3 regions of the Pseudoalteromonas sp. SWYJZ12 genome follow, and region 1 is predicted to be linked to each of the others. Evidence: predicted binding sites of a transcription regulator. Region 1 holds the regulator's gene; each other region holds the start of a gene.

Region 1 (4,813 bases):
ATTTTGTCGCAGTTTAAACTATAGCTTACTGTAATCATTTAAAAATAAAAAAGATTACACTTAAATTGCTAACATGACTTATTTGTTTAATTGAGCTGAGTGTTTGATATCCAGCTAGCTTTAAACGCTAAAAAATACTTAAAAGCTGCGAAATATCCATATAAAGTGGTTAATAGAGCATAGTTGATTTGGTATAACGGTAAAACTGCGTTAAAGTTTGCAATGAAATTATTAGAGGATAAATACGAAACGATGTCGGAAATTCAATTTTTAAATGTAGATCTTGAGCTTGAATCAAAGCAAGATATTAGTTTGCTAGTGGCAGACTTGAAAAAAGTCGCGACGATTTTACATTATGACAAAGACGAATACCGTCAATTAGCGCGTATTGAAGCAACAGGTGTAGTAAACACGCCTGACAAAGCAATAAACCATATATGTGAGCTTATTGAATCGTGTTCGCGTAACGCGCTAAAGCAATGGTTAAGCTGTTCACGTAGAACGTTTGATATTGGTTTTGAATCAGGCACTTCCCCTAAGTGCTTTAATCAAGCCTTAGATGCAGATACATTACTACGTATATCTGCGATTGGTGCGGGTATGGAAATTACAATTTACCCAATCGAAAAGTAACTACCTTCGCTCTACGACTGCTGCGGTCATTTTTGATACGCAGCACAGCTCATTGCGGCTATTTGTAATTTTTATTTCCCACACTGAACTACGTTTGCCAATATGAAACGCTCTTGCCGTTGCTGTTAAAGTGCCGTTGCGAGATGCTTTTAAATGACTTGCGCTAATTTCCTGCCCCACGCAGTAAAATTTTGTAAAATCGACAACAAAGTTAGCTGCATAGCTGGCAACTGTTTCGGCAAGTACAACGTTAGCACCGCCGTGAACCATTCCCATTGGGTTATGATGCTCAGGAATTGCCGGCATAGTGGCTACTAAGTAATCATCACCAATTTCAGTGACTTCTATTCCCATGGTTTTCATTAATGTTCCTTGGCCATCAATGCCTTGTTCTAACTGCTTGCACAGCTCTAAAGTGATGGGCTGGTACCAAATACTCATAATGACTCCTTTGCTTTTTTAATCATTTATAAACCTAGCTTTAGTTATATCCCTAAAATGTACACAAGTGAAATTACTTTGGCTATTTTAAGGCTTAATTTAAATTTGCGATTTTTATTTAACTGTATATACTCACAGTTAAATGTACTGTATGGAAAACCAGTTGTATGCGACCATTAACGAACCGCCAAGCTCAAATACTCGAACTAATTAAAGTTTTTATTAAAGACACTGGTATGCCTCCTACACGTGCTGAAATAGCGCAAACATTAGGTTTTAAAAGTGCCAATGCTGCTGAAGAACATTTAAAAGCACTTGCTAAAAAAGGCGCAATTAAAATGAAACCAGGTGCAAGCCGTGGTATTCAGTTAATTGAAGAAGAAGAGCCAGAACAATTAGGTTTACCGCTTATAGGGCGTGTTGCTGCTGGTTCACCTATTTTGGCGCAAGAGCACGTTGAAAGTCACTGCAGAATCGATCCATTAATGTTTAAACCGGCTGCAGATTTTTTACTACGCGTTAACGGTATGAGCATGAAAGATATTGGTATTATGGATGGTGATTTACTTGCTGTACATCGTACTCAAACCGCTGAAAACGGGCAAATTGTTGTTGCCCGCCTAGACGAAGACGTAACTGTAAAACGTCTTGAGAAAGCGGGTCGTAAAGTATTACTTCATGCTGAAAACGACGATTTTGAATCTATTGAAGTAGATCTTGAGAATGAGTCTTTTAATATTGAAGGCTTAGCCGTTGGCGTTATAAGAAACGCTGATTGGATGTGACTTTAAAAATAGCTTTTAAACAAGCAGTTTTATAAATGCGTACTAATTAGTACGCATTTTCTGTTTTAAATTCGCACTAAAAATAGGGCATAAATAGCTCACTGACAATTTAAGCTGTAAACTTTTTTACACTTATATTTTCCCCCTCCGAATGCGTTAAACCCCTTTGTTTTACTCATCTTTTGAACTTCCTGTTACCTAGTTGGTTACTGATTTTTTATTAATTACTCAATATCACCTGATTGTTTTTTATACTAAAACTTGCTTGTTGTTCATTTTTTAGCTAATTATTAATGTGCTGAGCTAATAATAACTCACAGCTTTTTAGTTTTGAGAACACACAATATACACAAACCCGTTGTTGGCGCAGCAAAACCAATCAATATTAAATGAGATTGACTAAAAAAATAAAAATAACGAATTGGCGTTTAAGCCGTATGCCTCTTCGCTTTGCATTCGCAATAGCATCAAAGGAGCCGTCACATGGGTAAACTGACCTCTACCTTGTGGCTTATATTATGTGTTTTTTCGCACCCAGTTTTGGCAAACAGCCAATACAATATGCGCAAAGGCGTAACCGATATAAGCAATAATGTATATCAGCTGCACATGACCATATTTATAATATGTTGTGTGATTGGGGTGATAGTGTTCGCAATTATGTTTTGGGCACTTATTCATCACCGCAAATCTAAAGGGGCTGTACCTGCCCAATTTCACGAAAGCACTAAAGTAGAAATACTTTGGACTGCAATCCCGTTTGTTATTTTAATTGCTATGGCAGTACCAGCCACTAAAACCCTAATTGCAATGGAAGATGCCAGCAAAGCTGATCTCACTATTAAAATTACAGGCTCGCAATGGAAATGGCATTATGAATATATGGGTGAAGATGTAGAGTTCTACTCTATTTTATCTACCCCGCAAGATGAAATCGCGAATCTTGCAGATAAAAATCCTAACTACTTACTTGAGGTTGATAAACCTCTCGTACTGCCAATAAATCAAAAAGTACGATTTTTAATGACTTCTGACGATGTTATTCACTCTTGGTGGGTACCTGATTTTGCAGTTAAAAAAGATGCGAATCCCGGCTTTATAAACGAAACATGGACGAACATAAACGAAGAAGGTACTTACCGAGGCCAATGTGCTGAGTTGTGTGGTAAAGATCATGGCTTTATGCCCGTTGTGGTGGTCGCTAAATCTGAGGCTGATTTTAAAACGTGGCTTGCAGATGCAAAGCAAGCTAAACAAAAAGCAGCATTAGCAGATGCCGCATTACTTGATAAAACCCTCCCAAAAGAAGAATTAATGACTTTAGGCGAACAAGTATATATGGCCAATTGTGCTGCATGTCATCAGCCTACTGGCATGGGGTTACCGGGTGTATTTCCTGCACTTAAAGGCAGCCCTATAGTGCTTGGCGATATAAAAGATCACATTGATGTAGTTATCCATGGGCGACCCGGTACGGCAATGCAAGCATTTGCCAAACAGTTATCTATAAAGCAATTAGCAGCGGTTATTACTTATAAACGTAATGCGTGGGGTAATGATACGGGTGATGTTATTCAACCGAGTCAAATACAGGCAGCACTTGATGCCAAAGTGGAGGCGAACTAATGAGTAGCATAGTAGAACAACCTAACGCCAATGAAGCTCATCATGCTCATCACCCAGCTAAAGGTTTTAAACGCTGGCTTTACACAACTAATCATAAAGATATAGGTAGTTTATATTTAATTTTTTCGCTGACCATGTTCTTAATTGGTGGTGGAATGGCCATGGTGATCAGAGCTGAATTATTTCAACCAGGTTTACAGTTGGTCGATCCTCACTTTTTTAATCAAATGACCACAGTGCATGGTTTAATTATGGTGTTTGGTGCGGTTATGCCGGCCTTTACAGGCCTTGCTAACTGGATGATACCACTCATGATTGGCGCGCCAGATATGGCATTGCCAAGAATGAATAACTGGAGCTTTTGGATTTTACCGTTTGCGTTTTTAATCCTATTGGCATCGTTATTTATGCCAGGTGGGGGTCCTGCATTTGGTTGGACTTTTTATGCACCACTGTCTACAACATACAGTAATGATAATACTGCATTGTTTGTATTTGCCGTACATATTATGGGGATTAGTTCAATAATGGGCGCAATCAATGTGATTGTAACCATAGTGAACTTACGTGCCCCAGGCATGACATGGATGAAGTTGCCCTTATTTGTATGGACGTGGTTAATTACTGCCTTTTTATTAATAGCGGTAATGCCAGTGCTTGCAGGGGCTGTCACTATGGTACTTACCGATAAGTATTTTGCGACCAGCTTTTTTGATGCCGCAGGCGGTGGCGACCCGGTGATGTTCCAACACATTTTTTGGTTTTTTGGCCATCCCGAAGTATACATAATGATTCTTCCTGCCTTTGGCATTATATCTACAATAGTACCTACCTTTTCTCGTAAAAAACTTTTTGGCTATGCCTCAATGGTATACGCCACATCCTCCATAGCACTATTGAGCTTTATTGTATGGGCTCATCATATGTTTACCACTGGGATGCCGGTCGCTGGCGAGTTGTTTTTTATGTACGCGACCATGCTTATATCGGTACCTACAGGAGTAAAAGTATTTAATTGGGTTGCCACAATGTGGAAAGGCTCAATAACTTTTGAAGTGCCAATGCTTTTTAGTATTGCGTTTATTGTGCTGTTTACCTTAGGTGGCTTTTCGGGGTTGATGCTGGCAATTACACCTGCTGACTTTCAGTACCACGATACTTATTTTGTAGTGGCGCATTTTCATTATGTATTAGTAACAGGGGCTGTATTTTCGATAATGGCGGGGGCCTATTACTGGCTGCCCAAGTGGACGGGCAATATGTTTAATATCACGCTAGCTAAATGGCATTTTTGGCTATCGCTGGTGAGTGTGAACGTATTGTTTTTT
Region 2 (4,813 bases), on a different contig from region 1:
GAGGGTTTGAGCCATTAAATGACCCTGTGGGCGGCGCTCTCCGCTTATAACCTGTAGAGCAAGTTCTTCACTTAAACCACCTTCTATTGCGATTAAACATACACCAACTAATTGATTGTTAATTTTGCTGATGAATATTCGTTGCGATGGTGCGTCTAGTAGTTGGCGTAAATCGTTTACACTACTTTGATAGTGAGCCAATGCAAGCAGGGCAATAACTTGTTGCAGTAAAGGCTCATTGTTTACAAGGGATTGCTGAGTTATTTCGCTATGAACTGGCTGCTCTAATTGCTCACTACTTAACTCTTTATATTGTGCACCGAGTGCAAGCAAGGTGCGAATGTGCTTCTCGAGGGGATCGTGTTTAGCAAAACGCAGTGGCTCATCAAGCGTTACAACTTTAGAGGCTTTATAGTGCGCTTTTATATAGTTACTAAAGCGAATGGTATAACCCCTACCATTGCCCTCATACCCAACCAGTGTACTTGCAAAGACTATACGAGGGTAATGAGCTAGCATTTTTAGCAATAACGGTACAGGGATCGCGGCAGCTTCATCAATGAGTAATAAATCGCACTCAGGTAATGCATTTAATAACGCGTCAGGTGCAACGTAGTGCAAGTTGGCGAGCTGTTTATGTTCAGCGTTGTATTGAAGGCTCAGCTCGTTGGCTAAATGTTTAAAGCTACTATGGGTCGCTTTAAACTGAGTGCTGCAAATAATTACTTTTTTATCAGCTAATTTTGCGGCTGCTAAGCCAAGTGCTGCCGACTTGCCTCTACCTCTATCAGCATTAATGAGTAAAGGCCTGTTGGCACGACCATTAGCTACTTTTACTATTTGTTCAACGCAGTTTTGCTGTGGTAGATAATCAATTTTATTATGCATTACATAGCTAGCGTTATTACTAATACAGCCATTTTTTTCACTAAAATTAAAAGCGGGTAATTGCTTAATAATATTCGCGAAACGTTGATTAAATAAACTGTATTCAATGGTGTGACCGTGTGATTGCACTGTACTTAAAGCAGGGTCTTGCCAAGAGGTCAAATCATCTAGTTCAGGCAGTAATAAAAACAGTATACCGCCTGCTTTAACGGTGCCGGCAAGTGCTGCAAGTTTATCAGGGTGCAAACCACTAAAACCATCGTAAACAGCATGAGCAAATTCTAGCCCTAAAATTTGGTGAGTGCGAGTAGGCCAGTACGAATTTTTAATCGCGCACCGCTTTGATACAACAAGTGTATTGTTTTCATCTATTAATGAGTTAAGTATTTCATAACACCAAGCTGGGCTGCCCGTAATCAACACTAGCTGACGATGATACGCGCCAGCTAATTGTTGCTCTAACTCATTTAGGTGTGCTTTATACCGCTTGTAATCGTGCATAGGCCGTTACTAACCATTTACTACCAAGGTCGTCAAAGTTAACTTGTACGCGAGATTGTGCGCCACTGCCTTCGTAATTAAGTACGGTACCAACACCAAACTTAGCATGCAAAACTCGTTGCCCTAAGTTAAAGCCACTGTCTTCAAATGCGGCATGGCTAACTGATGCGCTAAAACGCCCGGCGGCAGGTGGACGAGAAACCTGTGTTTTAATACGGATTTCTTCTACGCAGTCCTCAGGTATTTCGCGTAAAAAGCGTGATGGGCTATGGTATTTTTCTTGCCCGTATAAACGGCGACTCTCAGCATGGCTAATGTATAACTTATCCATTGCTCGTGTCATGCCTACATAACAAAGGCGGCGCTCTTCTTCTAAGCGACCCGACTCTTCGTTGCTTTGCTGAGAAGGGAACATGCCTTCTTCTACGCCTACCATAAACACTAGCGGAAACTCTAAGCCTTTAGCTGAGTGAAGCGTCATCATTTGTACGGCGTCTTCGTGTTCTTCTGCCTGTCCTTCACCTGACTCAAGTGATGTATGCGCTAAAAAGCCTTGTAGTGGTGAGCTGTACTCTTCGTCTTCAGGCAGCTCATACTGATCACACGCACTAATTAGCTCTTCTAAGTTTTCTACGCGAGCACGACCTTTTTCACCTTTTTCGGCTTGGTACATTGCCATCAAGCCTGAGGTTTGGATTGTGTACTTGGCTTGCTCATGCAAAGTTAGATCGCTAATTTTATCTTCTATTTGTTCAACGAGTTCTACAAACTTACTTACTGCACCAGAAGCACGACCAGATAAATGCTGTTGTTCTACAATTGCTTTTGCGGCATACCAAAGCGGTAACGATTCTGCTCGTGCACAATCGCGTATATGGCTCAATGTTTTATCGCCAATACCGCGTGCTGGCGTATTAATTACACGCTCAAACGCGGCATCGTCTTGACGATTACCTACTAGGCGTAAATACGAAAGCGCATCTTTAATTTCTTGTCGTTCGAAGAATCGCATACCACCATAAATACGGTATTTTAAGCCTTCTTGCAGCATGGCCTCCTCGAGTACACGAGATTGCGCGTTACTACGGTATAAAATTGCGGCATCTTGTAGGGCATTACCTGCATTTAACCAGCTTCGTAGTTTGCTACTTACAAAGCGTGCTTCGTCTAACTCATTAAATGCTGCATAAATAGAGATTGGCTCGCCGTCGTTACCGTCGGTCCACAAGCTTTTACCCATACGTTCTGAGTTATTTTGAATTAATGCGTTAGACGCTTTCAAAATAGTCGCTGTTGAGCGGTAGTTTTGTTCAAGGCGAATGGTTTCTGCGCTAAAGTCAGTTAAAAAACGTTTAATGTTTTCGATTTTAGCACCACGCCAACCATAAATGCTTTGGTCATCGTCGCCTACAATCATAATGCTGTTAGTATCGCCAGCAAGTAATTTTAACCAAGCATATTGAATGGTATTTGTATCTTGGAACTCGTCTACGAGCATATGCGCAAAGCGTTGCTGATAATGACGCAGTAACGTAGGGTTATTTTTTAACACTTCGTAGCTGCGTAGTAATATTTCAGCAAAATCAACTAGGCCCGCTCTATCACAGGCCTCTTGATAGGCGGCATAAACACGCAGCATCATTTGCTCATTAATATCGTATGCTTGAATATCTTTAGGGCGAAGTGCTTCATCTTTTTTGGCGCTTATGTACCAGCCAAATTGTTTAGCAGGCCATTTTTTATCATCAATATTCATCGACTTTAATAAGCGCTTGATCATCCGAAGCTGATCGTCAGAGTCTAAAATTTGAAAGGCTTCTGGTAAATTAGCTTCACGGTGATGAGCACGTAAAATACGATGCGATAAACCATGGAAAGTACCAATCCACATGCCACCTACAGGCGCTTTTAGTGTTTCTTCAACGCGGCCACGCATTTCTTTAGCGGCTTTATTAGTAAATGTAACTGCAAAAATACTGTAAGCGGAGGCTTGCTCAACTTGCATAAGCCACGCAATACGATGAACTAACACTCGTGTTTTACCAGACCCAGCACCTGCTAATACCAGCATGTTTTGTAGTGGGGCTGCAACGGCATCGCGTTGTTTGTCATTTAAGCCATCGAGTAATTGTGAAACGTCCATCGTTACGCCTTTTTAATCAATATTGTGGCCAGTATAACAGGTGTTTTTGTTAGGCTAAATAAAATACTGTTTTTATAAACAGCTATTTATAAAATAGTGTTCAAAACGAGTAACTTGCTAATTAATTGAGCGAATAGAAAAGTGCAAACACATAACAAAAATTGCTAATTTGACCTAAAGTTAGCAATTTTTACTAACTCTCTAAATCTAGACTAATTTAACTATTTGATTTGTAAGCTTTAATAAATTGGCATAGAGTGTGTAAGTAAATAATTATAAAATCAAATAAATACAGAGGTTAGTATGGCAGATCAAGGTTCTGGCGGTAACGTAATCGCAGCATTATGTAATATATTTTTTCCTGGTTTAGGGCAGTTAGTGCAAGGGCGTATTTTAGCGGCTATATTTTTTGCACTCGCTATTATAATAAGTTACGCACTAATTTATGTGCTTGTAGGCTTTGTACTTGTGCCTATTATTTACTTATGGTCGATTATTGACGCAGCGCGTTATAGATCGCGAAGTTAACGGTTTTCAAGTTGAGTAAAATAGCGCCCATGTGGCGCTATTTTACTTTATATGTCCTGTGGTTTACGGGCGTTTACGTATATAATTACGCAATTAAAGATTTACAGGCAAACCCTATGGAATATCAATTTATTCGCGACCCTATTAGTGGGCTACGTATTAAAATAAGCAGTGAACACGCTATTATTGGTCGCTGGCTAAACGAAGAAATAGGCAAAGACAAAGTAGCCATGGTGCAAGCGCTTATTGCATCGGTGAGTTCAAGCTATGAGCCGCTAACGCTAAAAGGCCAAGAAATAGATTTAATATTAACGAAAGACGAAGCATTATTTGAAGCCCATGCGCTTCATCAAGACAGCGAAGACCTAATAGCGTATCAAGATGACGATTTAGCGCTTGAAGAAAATGGTTTAAGTAGTGGTTGTGGCTTTGAAGATTTCATTGATTTAATTGATTCATGGCATGAGTTTACGACGTCACGATAAACATAACTAGCACACTAATAAAAATATACAGCAATGCACAATCAGCATTTTATCTGTATTATTACACCAACGAACATTACGCCAATCAAAACGACAGGAACTGATATGTCTGCCAATTTAAACAAGCTAGTAGTGATGCTAGAAATGCAAAACGCCATGAATACTAAAGTACATGAGCAATGGTTTACTCAAGGGTTTGAATGGTACCGCGCTATTTGGGTTGAGTGTGCTGAAATGTTGGATCATCATGGTTGGAAATGGTGGAAAA
Region 3 (4,813 bases), on a different contig from region 1:
CGCCCTACTATGTGCGACAAATCTTCTACAGAATAAAACTCTAATCGCTGCACAATACCAAAACGGTCACGTAGTGGCGATGTAAGTGAGCCTGCTCGCGTAGTGGCACCAATAAGCGTAAATGCAGGTAAGTCTAATTTAATAGAACGCGCAGCTGGGCCTTCGCCAATCATTATATCAAGCTGGTAGTCTTCCATTGCTGGATACAGTATTTCTTCAACTTGCGGGCTTAGCCTGTGTATTTCATCAATAAACAGTACATCGCCTTCTTCTAAATTAGTAAGTAACGCAGCTAAATCGCCTGCTTTTTCAAGTACAGGGCCGGATGTTGTTTTAATACTCACGTGTAATTCGTTGGCAACGATATTTGCAAGCGTGGTTTTACCAAGCCCTGGTGGGCCAAATATTAATAAATGATCGAGCGCTTCACCACGGGTTCGAGCAGCTTCAATAAAAATTTCCATTTGCTGCTTAACATGAGGCTGGCCTCTGTAGTCGGCTAAAAGTTTTGGTCTTATTGCACGATCTATAGAGTCTTCATTTGTTTTTTCAGTCGCATCAATTAAGCGATCCGCTTCAATCATGGGTTACTCACAACATTGATTTTAAAGATTCTCTAATAAGAACCTCAGTAGACATATCGGGTTTGCTTATCGATTTTACTGCTTTTTGAGCTTGTGGCAATTTATAACCTAATGCAAGCAGTGCCGATACGGCATCATCGGCTGCGTTATTAGCTATTGTCGCATCGCTCATTGGCTCTATTAATGCGCTGTCGCTAAATGGCGTAAATAAATCATTACCCCAATCTTTTAATCTGTCTTTCATTTCGAGTACTAAACGCTCGGCTGTTTTTTTACCTACACCGGGTAATTTAACTAGCGACGTTGAGTCTTCGTTATTTACACAGCTTACAAATTGCTTTGCCGACATGCCCGATAAAATAGCTAAGCCAAGTTTTGGACCAACGCCATTTGCTTTTAATAGCTCTCTAAACAAGGCGCGTTCAACTTTATTATTAAAACCAAATAATAATTGAGCATCTTCACGCACTACAAAGTGCGTATAAACAATCGCGTTTTCACCAATTTTTGGTAAATCGTAAAAACAGGTCATTGGCATTTGTACTTCGTAACCGACACCACTTACTTCGAGTAATATTTCTGGTGGCTGTTTTTCGACTAAAATACCATTTAAGCGGCCTATCATAGTTATTTCCTTAATCGTCCTCTAACGGTTTTGCTTGCGCTACCCGCTAGTTTAATTAAATTTTGTTCTGAGTGAGCGTGGCAAATCGCAATAGCGAGTGCATCAGCTGCATCGGCCTGTGGCGTACCTGGTAGTTTTAAAATATTTTTTACCATGTGTTGCACTTGAGTTTTATCTGCACCACCGTTACCTACTACTGCTTGCTTAATTTGCCTAGCTGAATATTCAAATACGGGCAAGTCGGCCATTGCAGCGCCTACAATAGCAGCGCCTCTAGCTTGGCCAAGCTTTAAAGCAGAATCGGGGTTATGCGCCATAAATACTTTTTCAATGGCAAAGGTTTCTGGCGAAAACTGCTCAATAAGCTGTGTAATGCCTTGATAGATCATTTTAAGCCTAACCGGAAAAGGATGATCGGCTAACTTAATACAACCACTGCCTAAGTATGTAAATTTAGAACCTTGGTGGGCAACAACGCCATATCCGGTCAAACGTGAACCAGGATCGATCCCTAAAATAATGGCCAAACAGCACTCCATTGTTATTATTTTTAAATTACGCTAATAATGCCAGAGCACTGTATAAATTACCAGTACAAAGAAAAACAAAAATGCCCACGTGTTAGGTGGGTATTTGAAGGAGCATGTTAGTTTAAGCTTACCCTAGGGCACGCACTAATCCTTGGGTATTTTGTTTAAGTGTTCGGGCAATCATTAAATAGCCTAAACCAGCCACAAATACACCGCCAGCTACCGGACCAATAATCCATATATGCGGATGTAACTTACCTGCTAAATCAAACATTTGTTGCTGCACAATTAAAAGCGCTATATCACTAAAAAATGCAGCAACTAAGCCAGCTAAACCGCCGAGTAATAAAAACTCGTACAAGGTCGCGTTTTTAATTAATCGGCTTTTAGCGCCAAGCGTTCGCAGTATTACAATTTCTTGCATACGCTCACCTAAACTAGCTTGCACTTGCGATATAAGTACAAGCGCGCCACACAGCACAACAATTGCAAGTACAAAGCCAATGGCGAGTGATACTTGCGAAATAGTTGTTTGTATTTGCTTAACAAAGTTATCAATATCAATCGCTGTAATAGTAGGGTAAGTACGCAATAACTGGCTAAAATCACGCTTTTGATTTGGGTTTATACGTACCGACGAAATATACGTTGCCGGAAAATCTGCAAGTACATCTGGGCTTAAAATAATAAAAAAGTTAGGTTTAAGCGTGGCCCAATTAACTTTGCGCACACTGGTGATTTTAGCGTCGAATGACTGCGAACCAATTAAAAATGTAAGCGTATCGCCTATCTCAACATCTAAACGCTCAAGCATCGACTCCTCTACTGAGGCTTCAGCCATCGCATTTTCACCAAACCACGTGCCTTGTGTAACTTCATTTTGGTCAGGCACATCTTTAAGCCATGTAAGGTTTAGCTCACGGCCAATACCTGCACGTGCTTCTTCGTCTTTTTTCTCGTTGTCTTGCAGCGATACAGAACGTGCTACCAACTCGCCGTTTACCGCATTTACGCGTCCACGAATAGTGGGATAAAACTCTGATACCTGAATATCTTTTTGTGCTAAATACTCATTAATTGGCTCAAGCTCATTTTGCGTAATATTAACTAAAAACGCATTAGGCGCATCGGCAGGAAGTTGCGATTGCCAATCAGATATCATGTCGTTTTTAAGTACCACTAAAAACAGCAGTAACTTAATCGCTAATGAAAAACTAATTAACTGTACCGCGTTCACATTTGCACGCTTTTGAATAGACGCAATTGCAAGCGACCAACTGTTACCAGGTTTTAAGCCAAGCTTTCGACCGCCACCAAATATTAATTTAGATATCAAAAACAACACACCAATTAGCGCAAGCGTTGAGGCAAACAAAATAAGCGTTATTTTTATGTTGTTACTAAATAACCACATTAATAAAAACACGGTTAGCGCACTCATTCCTAAATGCACACGACTTATTGCCAACTTGTCACCTAAGTTACGGCGCAGCACTCTAAGCGGTGGAATATCAAATAAATCAAATAACGGTTTAATAGAAAACATAACGGCACAAATTACGCCAGTACTTATAGCCACCAGCCAAGGTTTAAAGCCACCTAAAGGTAGCTCTGTGCCCATACTTTTTGATAAGTAACTTGTTGCTATTTCTTGCAAGCCATAACCAATTAACAGCCCAATACTTACCGCCATTGCACATACAAGCAATAAATGGAGCATGTATATTTTACGGATCATTGAACGGCTACCGCCTAGCGTTTTCATCATCGCTACTGGGTCGTATTGGCGTTCACAATAACGTTTTGCTGAAACGGCTATAGCCACTGCGGCTAAAATAATACCTAATAGGCCGGCAAGTAATAAAAAGCTCTCTGCACGGTTTAAACTATTTGAAATAGGTGATTGACGGTCTTTAACGCCGTACCATTGTTGGTTTTCTTTCATTTGTGGTTTAAGCCACTCGTAAAAGCTATTTATATCGGCCTCACTACCTGCATAAAGTTGGCGATAATAAACACGACTACCTGGCTGCACAACTTCGGTTTTTGCCACATCGTCAATATTAATAAGCACGCGGCGGCTGCTCGAAAATACATTAAATGGCGCATCGGGCTCTTCTACAATAACTTTTGAAACATTAAATAATGCAGCACCAAGCTCTACTTGCGCGCCTATATCAATGTTTAAACTGTAAAATACTGATTCACTTAGCCACACATTACCAGGCGTTGGCCCGCTATTAGCAACTTTAGTTTCACCTGTTAAGGTATCTTTAACTTTTAACTGCCCTTTTAGCGGGTACGCATTAGATGCCGCTTTTACTGAGCTAAACTGCATTTCATCATCGGCAAACAACATAGTGTCGAAGTACACCATTTGCGCCGTTTTTAAATTTTGGCTCTGTGCTTGAGTAATAAAAGCAGTGTCGAGAACATGATCGCTTGCAAGTACACGGTCTGCTGCAATAAAAGCACTGCTTTTTTGCGCAATACTTTGCCCTATTCGCTCAGTAACCATAGACAGTGTAAGCACGGTTAAAACAGCAAGGGCAATAGCTGCGCTTATAACTGTTAGCTCACCACGGCGAAATTCTCGCGAAAATAACTTAAGCGCTAACTTAACCCACATTAGCAACGTCCTCTACTTGGCTTTTTACTAGTAAACCCGCCTCTATTTGAATAATGTGCTCACATTTTTGTGCAAGCCCTTCATCGTGAGTCACCAAAATAAGCGTAGTGCCGTGTTGCGTGTTTAAATCAAATAATAACGACTCAATCATTTTACCGTTTTTGCTGTCTAAGTTAGCCGAAGGCTCATCAGCAAACAGTATTTTAGGTGTACCAATAAATGCTCGCGCAATAGCAACACGTTGCTGTTCACCGCCAGAGAGTTGCGACGGGTAATGATCAATTCGATGGCTCAAGCCTACTTTTTCAAGTAATGCAATTGCTTGCTCTTTTGCATCACTTTCACCAGCAAGCTCTGCTGGTAGCATAACGTTTTCAAGTGCAGTTAAGCTTTGTACTAACATAAACGATTGAAACACAAATCCAATTTTAGCCGCGCGCAGTGC

Evidence for each region. Region 1 encodes LexA, which represses DNA repair genes until DNA is damaged. Its sites were predicted from a motif close to TACTGTATNNNNATACAGTA; they were not measured.
Region 2: uvrD (DNA helicase II) is a predicted target of LexA. The motif match lies at 3,597-3,616, and genes of this name have one in related genera.
Region 3: ruvC (crossover junction endodeoxyribonuclease RuvC) is a predicted target of LexA. The motif match lies at 1,785-1,804, and genes of this name have one in related genera.

Annotation. Positions count from the first base shown of each region.
Region 1 is NZ_JADYXH010000015.1:13,804-18,616, forward strand. It holds gene I6F42_RS14720 (hypothetical protein) at 253-633, shown strand; gene I6F42_RS14725 (PaaI family thioesterase) at 634-1,074, opposite strand; gene lexA (transcriptional repressor LexA) at 1,242-1,859, shown strand; gene coxB (cytochrome c oxidase subunit II) at 2,343-3,485, shown strand; gene ctaD (cytochrome c oxidase subunit I) at 3,485-4,813, shown strand, end outside.
Region 2 is NZ_JADYXH010000004.1:2,375-7,187, forward strand. It holds gene I6F42_RS06430 (GNAT family N-acetyltransferase) at 1-1,389, opposite strand, end outside; gene uvrD (DNA helicase II) at 1,367-3,532, opposite strand; gene I6F42_RS06440 (hypothetical protein) at 3,836-4,060, shown strand; gene I6F42_RS06445 (YacL family protein) at 4,177-4,545, shown strand; gene I6F42_RS06450 (dUTP diphosphatase) at 4,651-4,813, shown strand, end outside.
Region 3 is NZ_JADYXH010000003.1:39,880-44,692, reverse strand. It holds gene ruvB (Holliday junction branch migration DNA helicase RuvB) at 1-584, opposite strand, end outside; gene ruvA (Holliday junction branch migration protein RuvA) at 592-1,209, opposite strand; gene ruvC (crossover junction endodeoxyribonuclease RuvC) at 1,212-1,736, opposite strand; gene I6F42_RS04610 (FtsX-like permease family protein) at 1,867-4,368, opposite strand; gene I6F42_RS04605 (ABC transporter ATP-binding protein) at 4,358-4,813, opposite strand, start outside.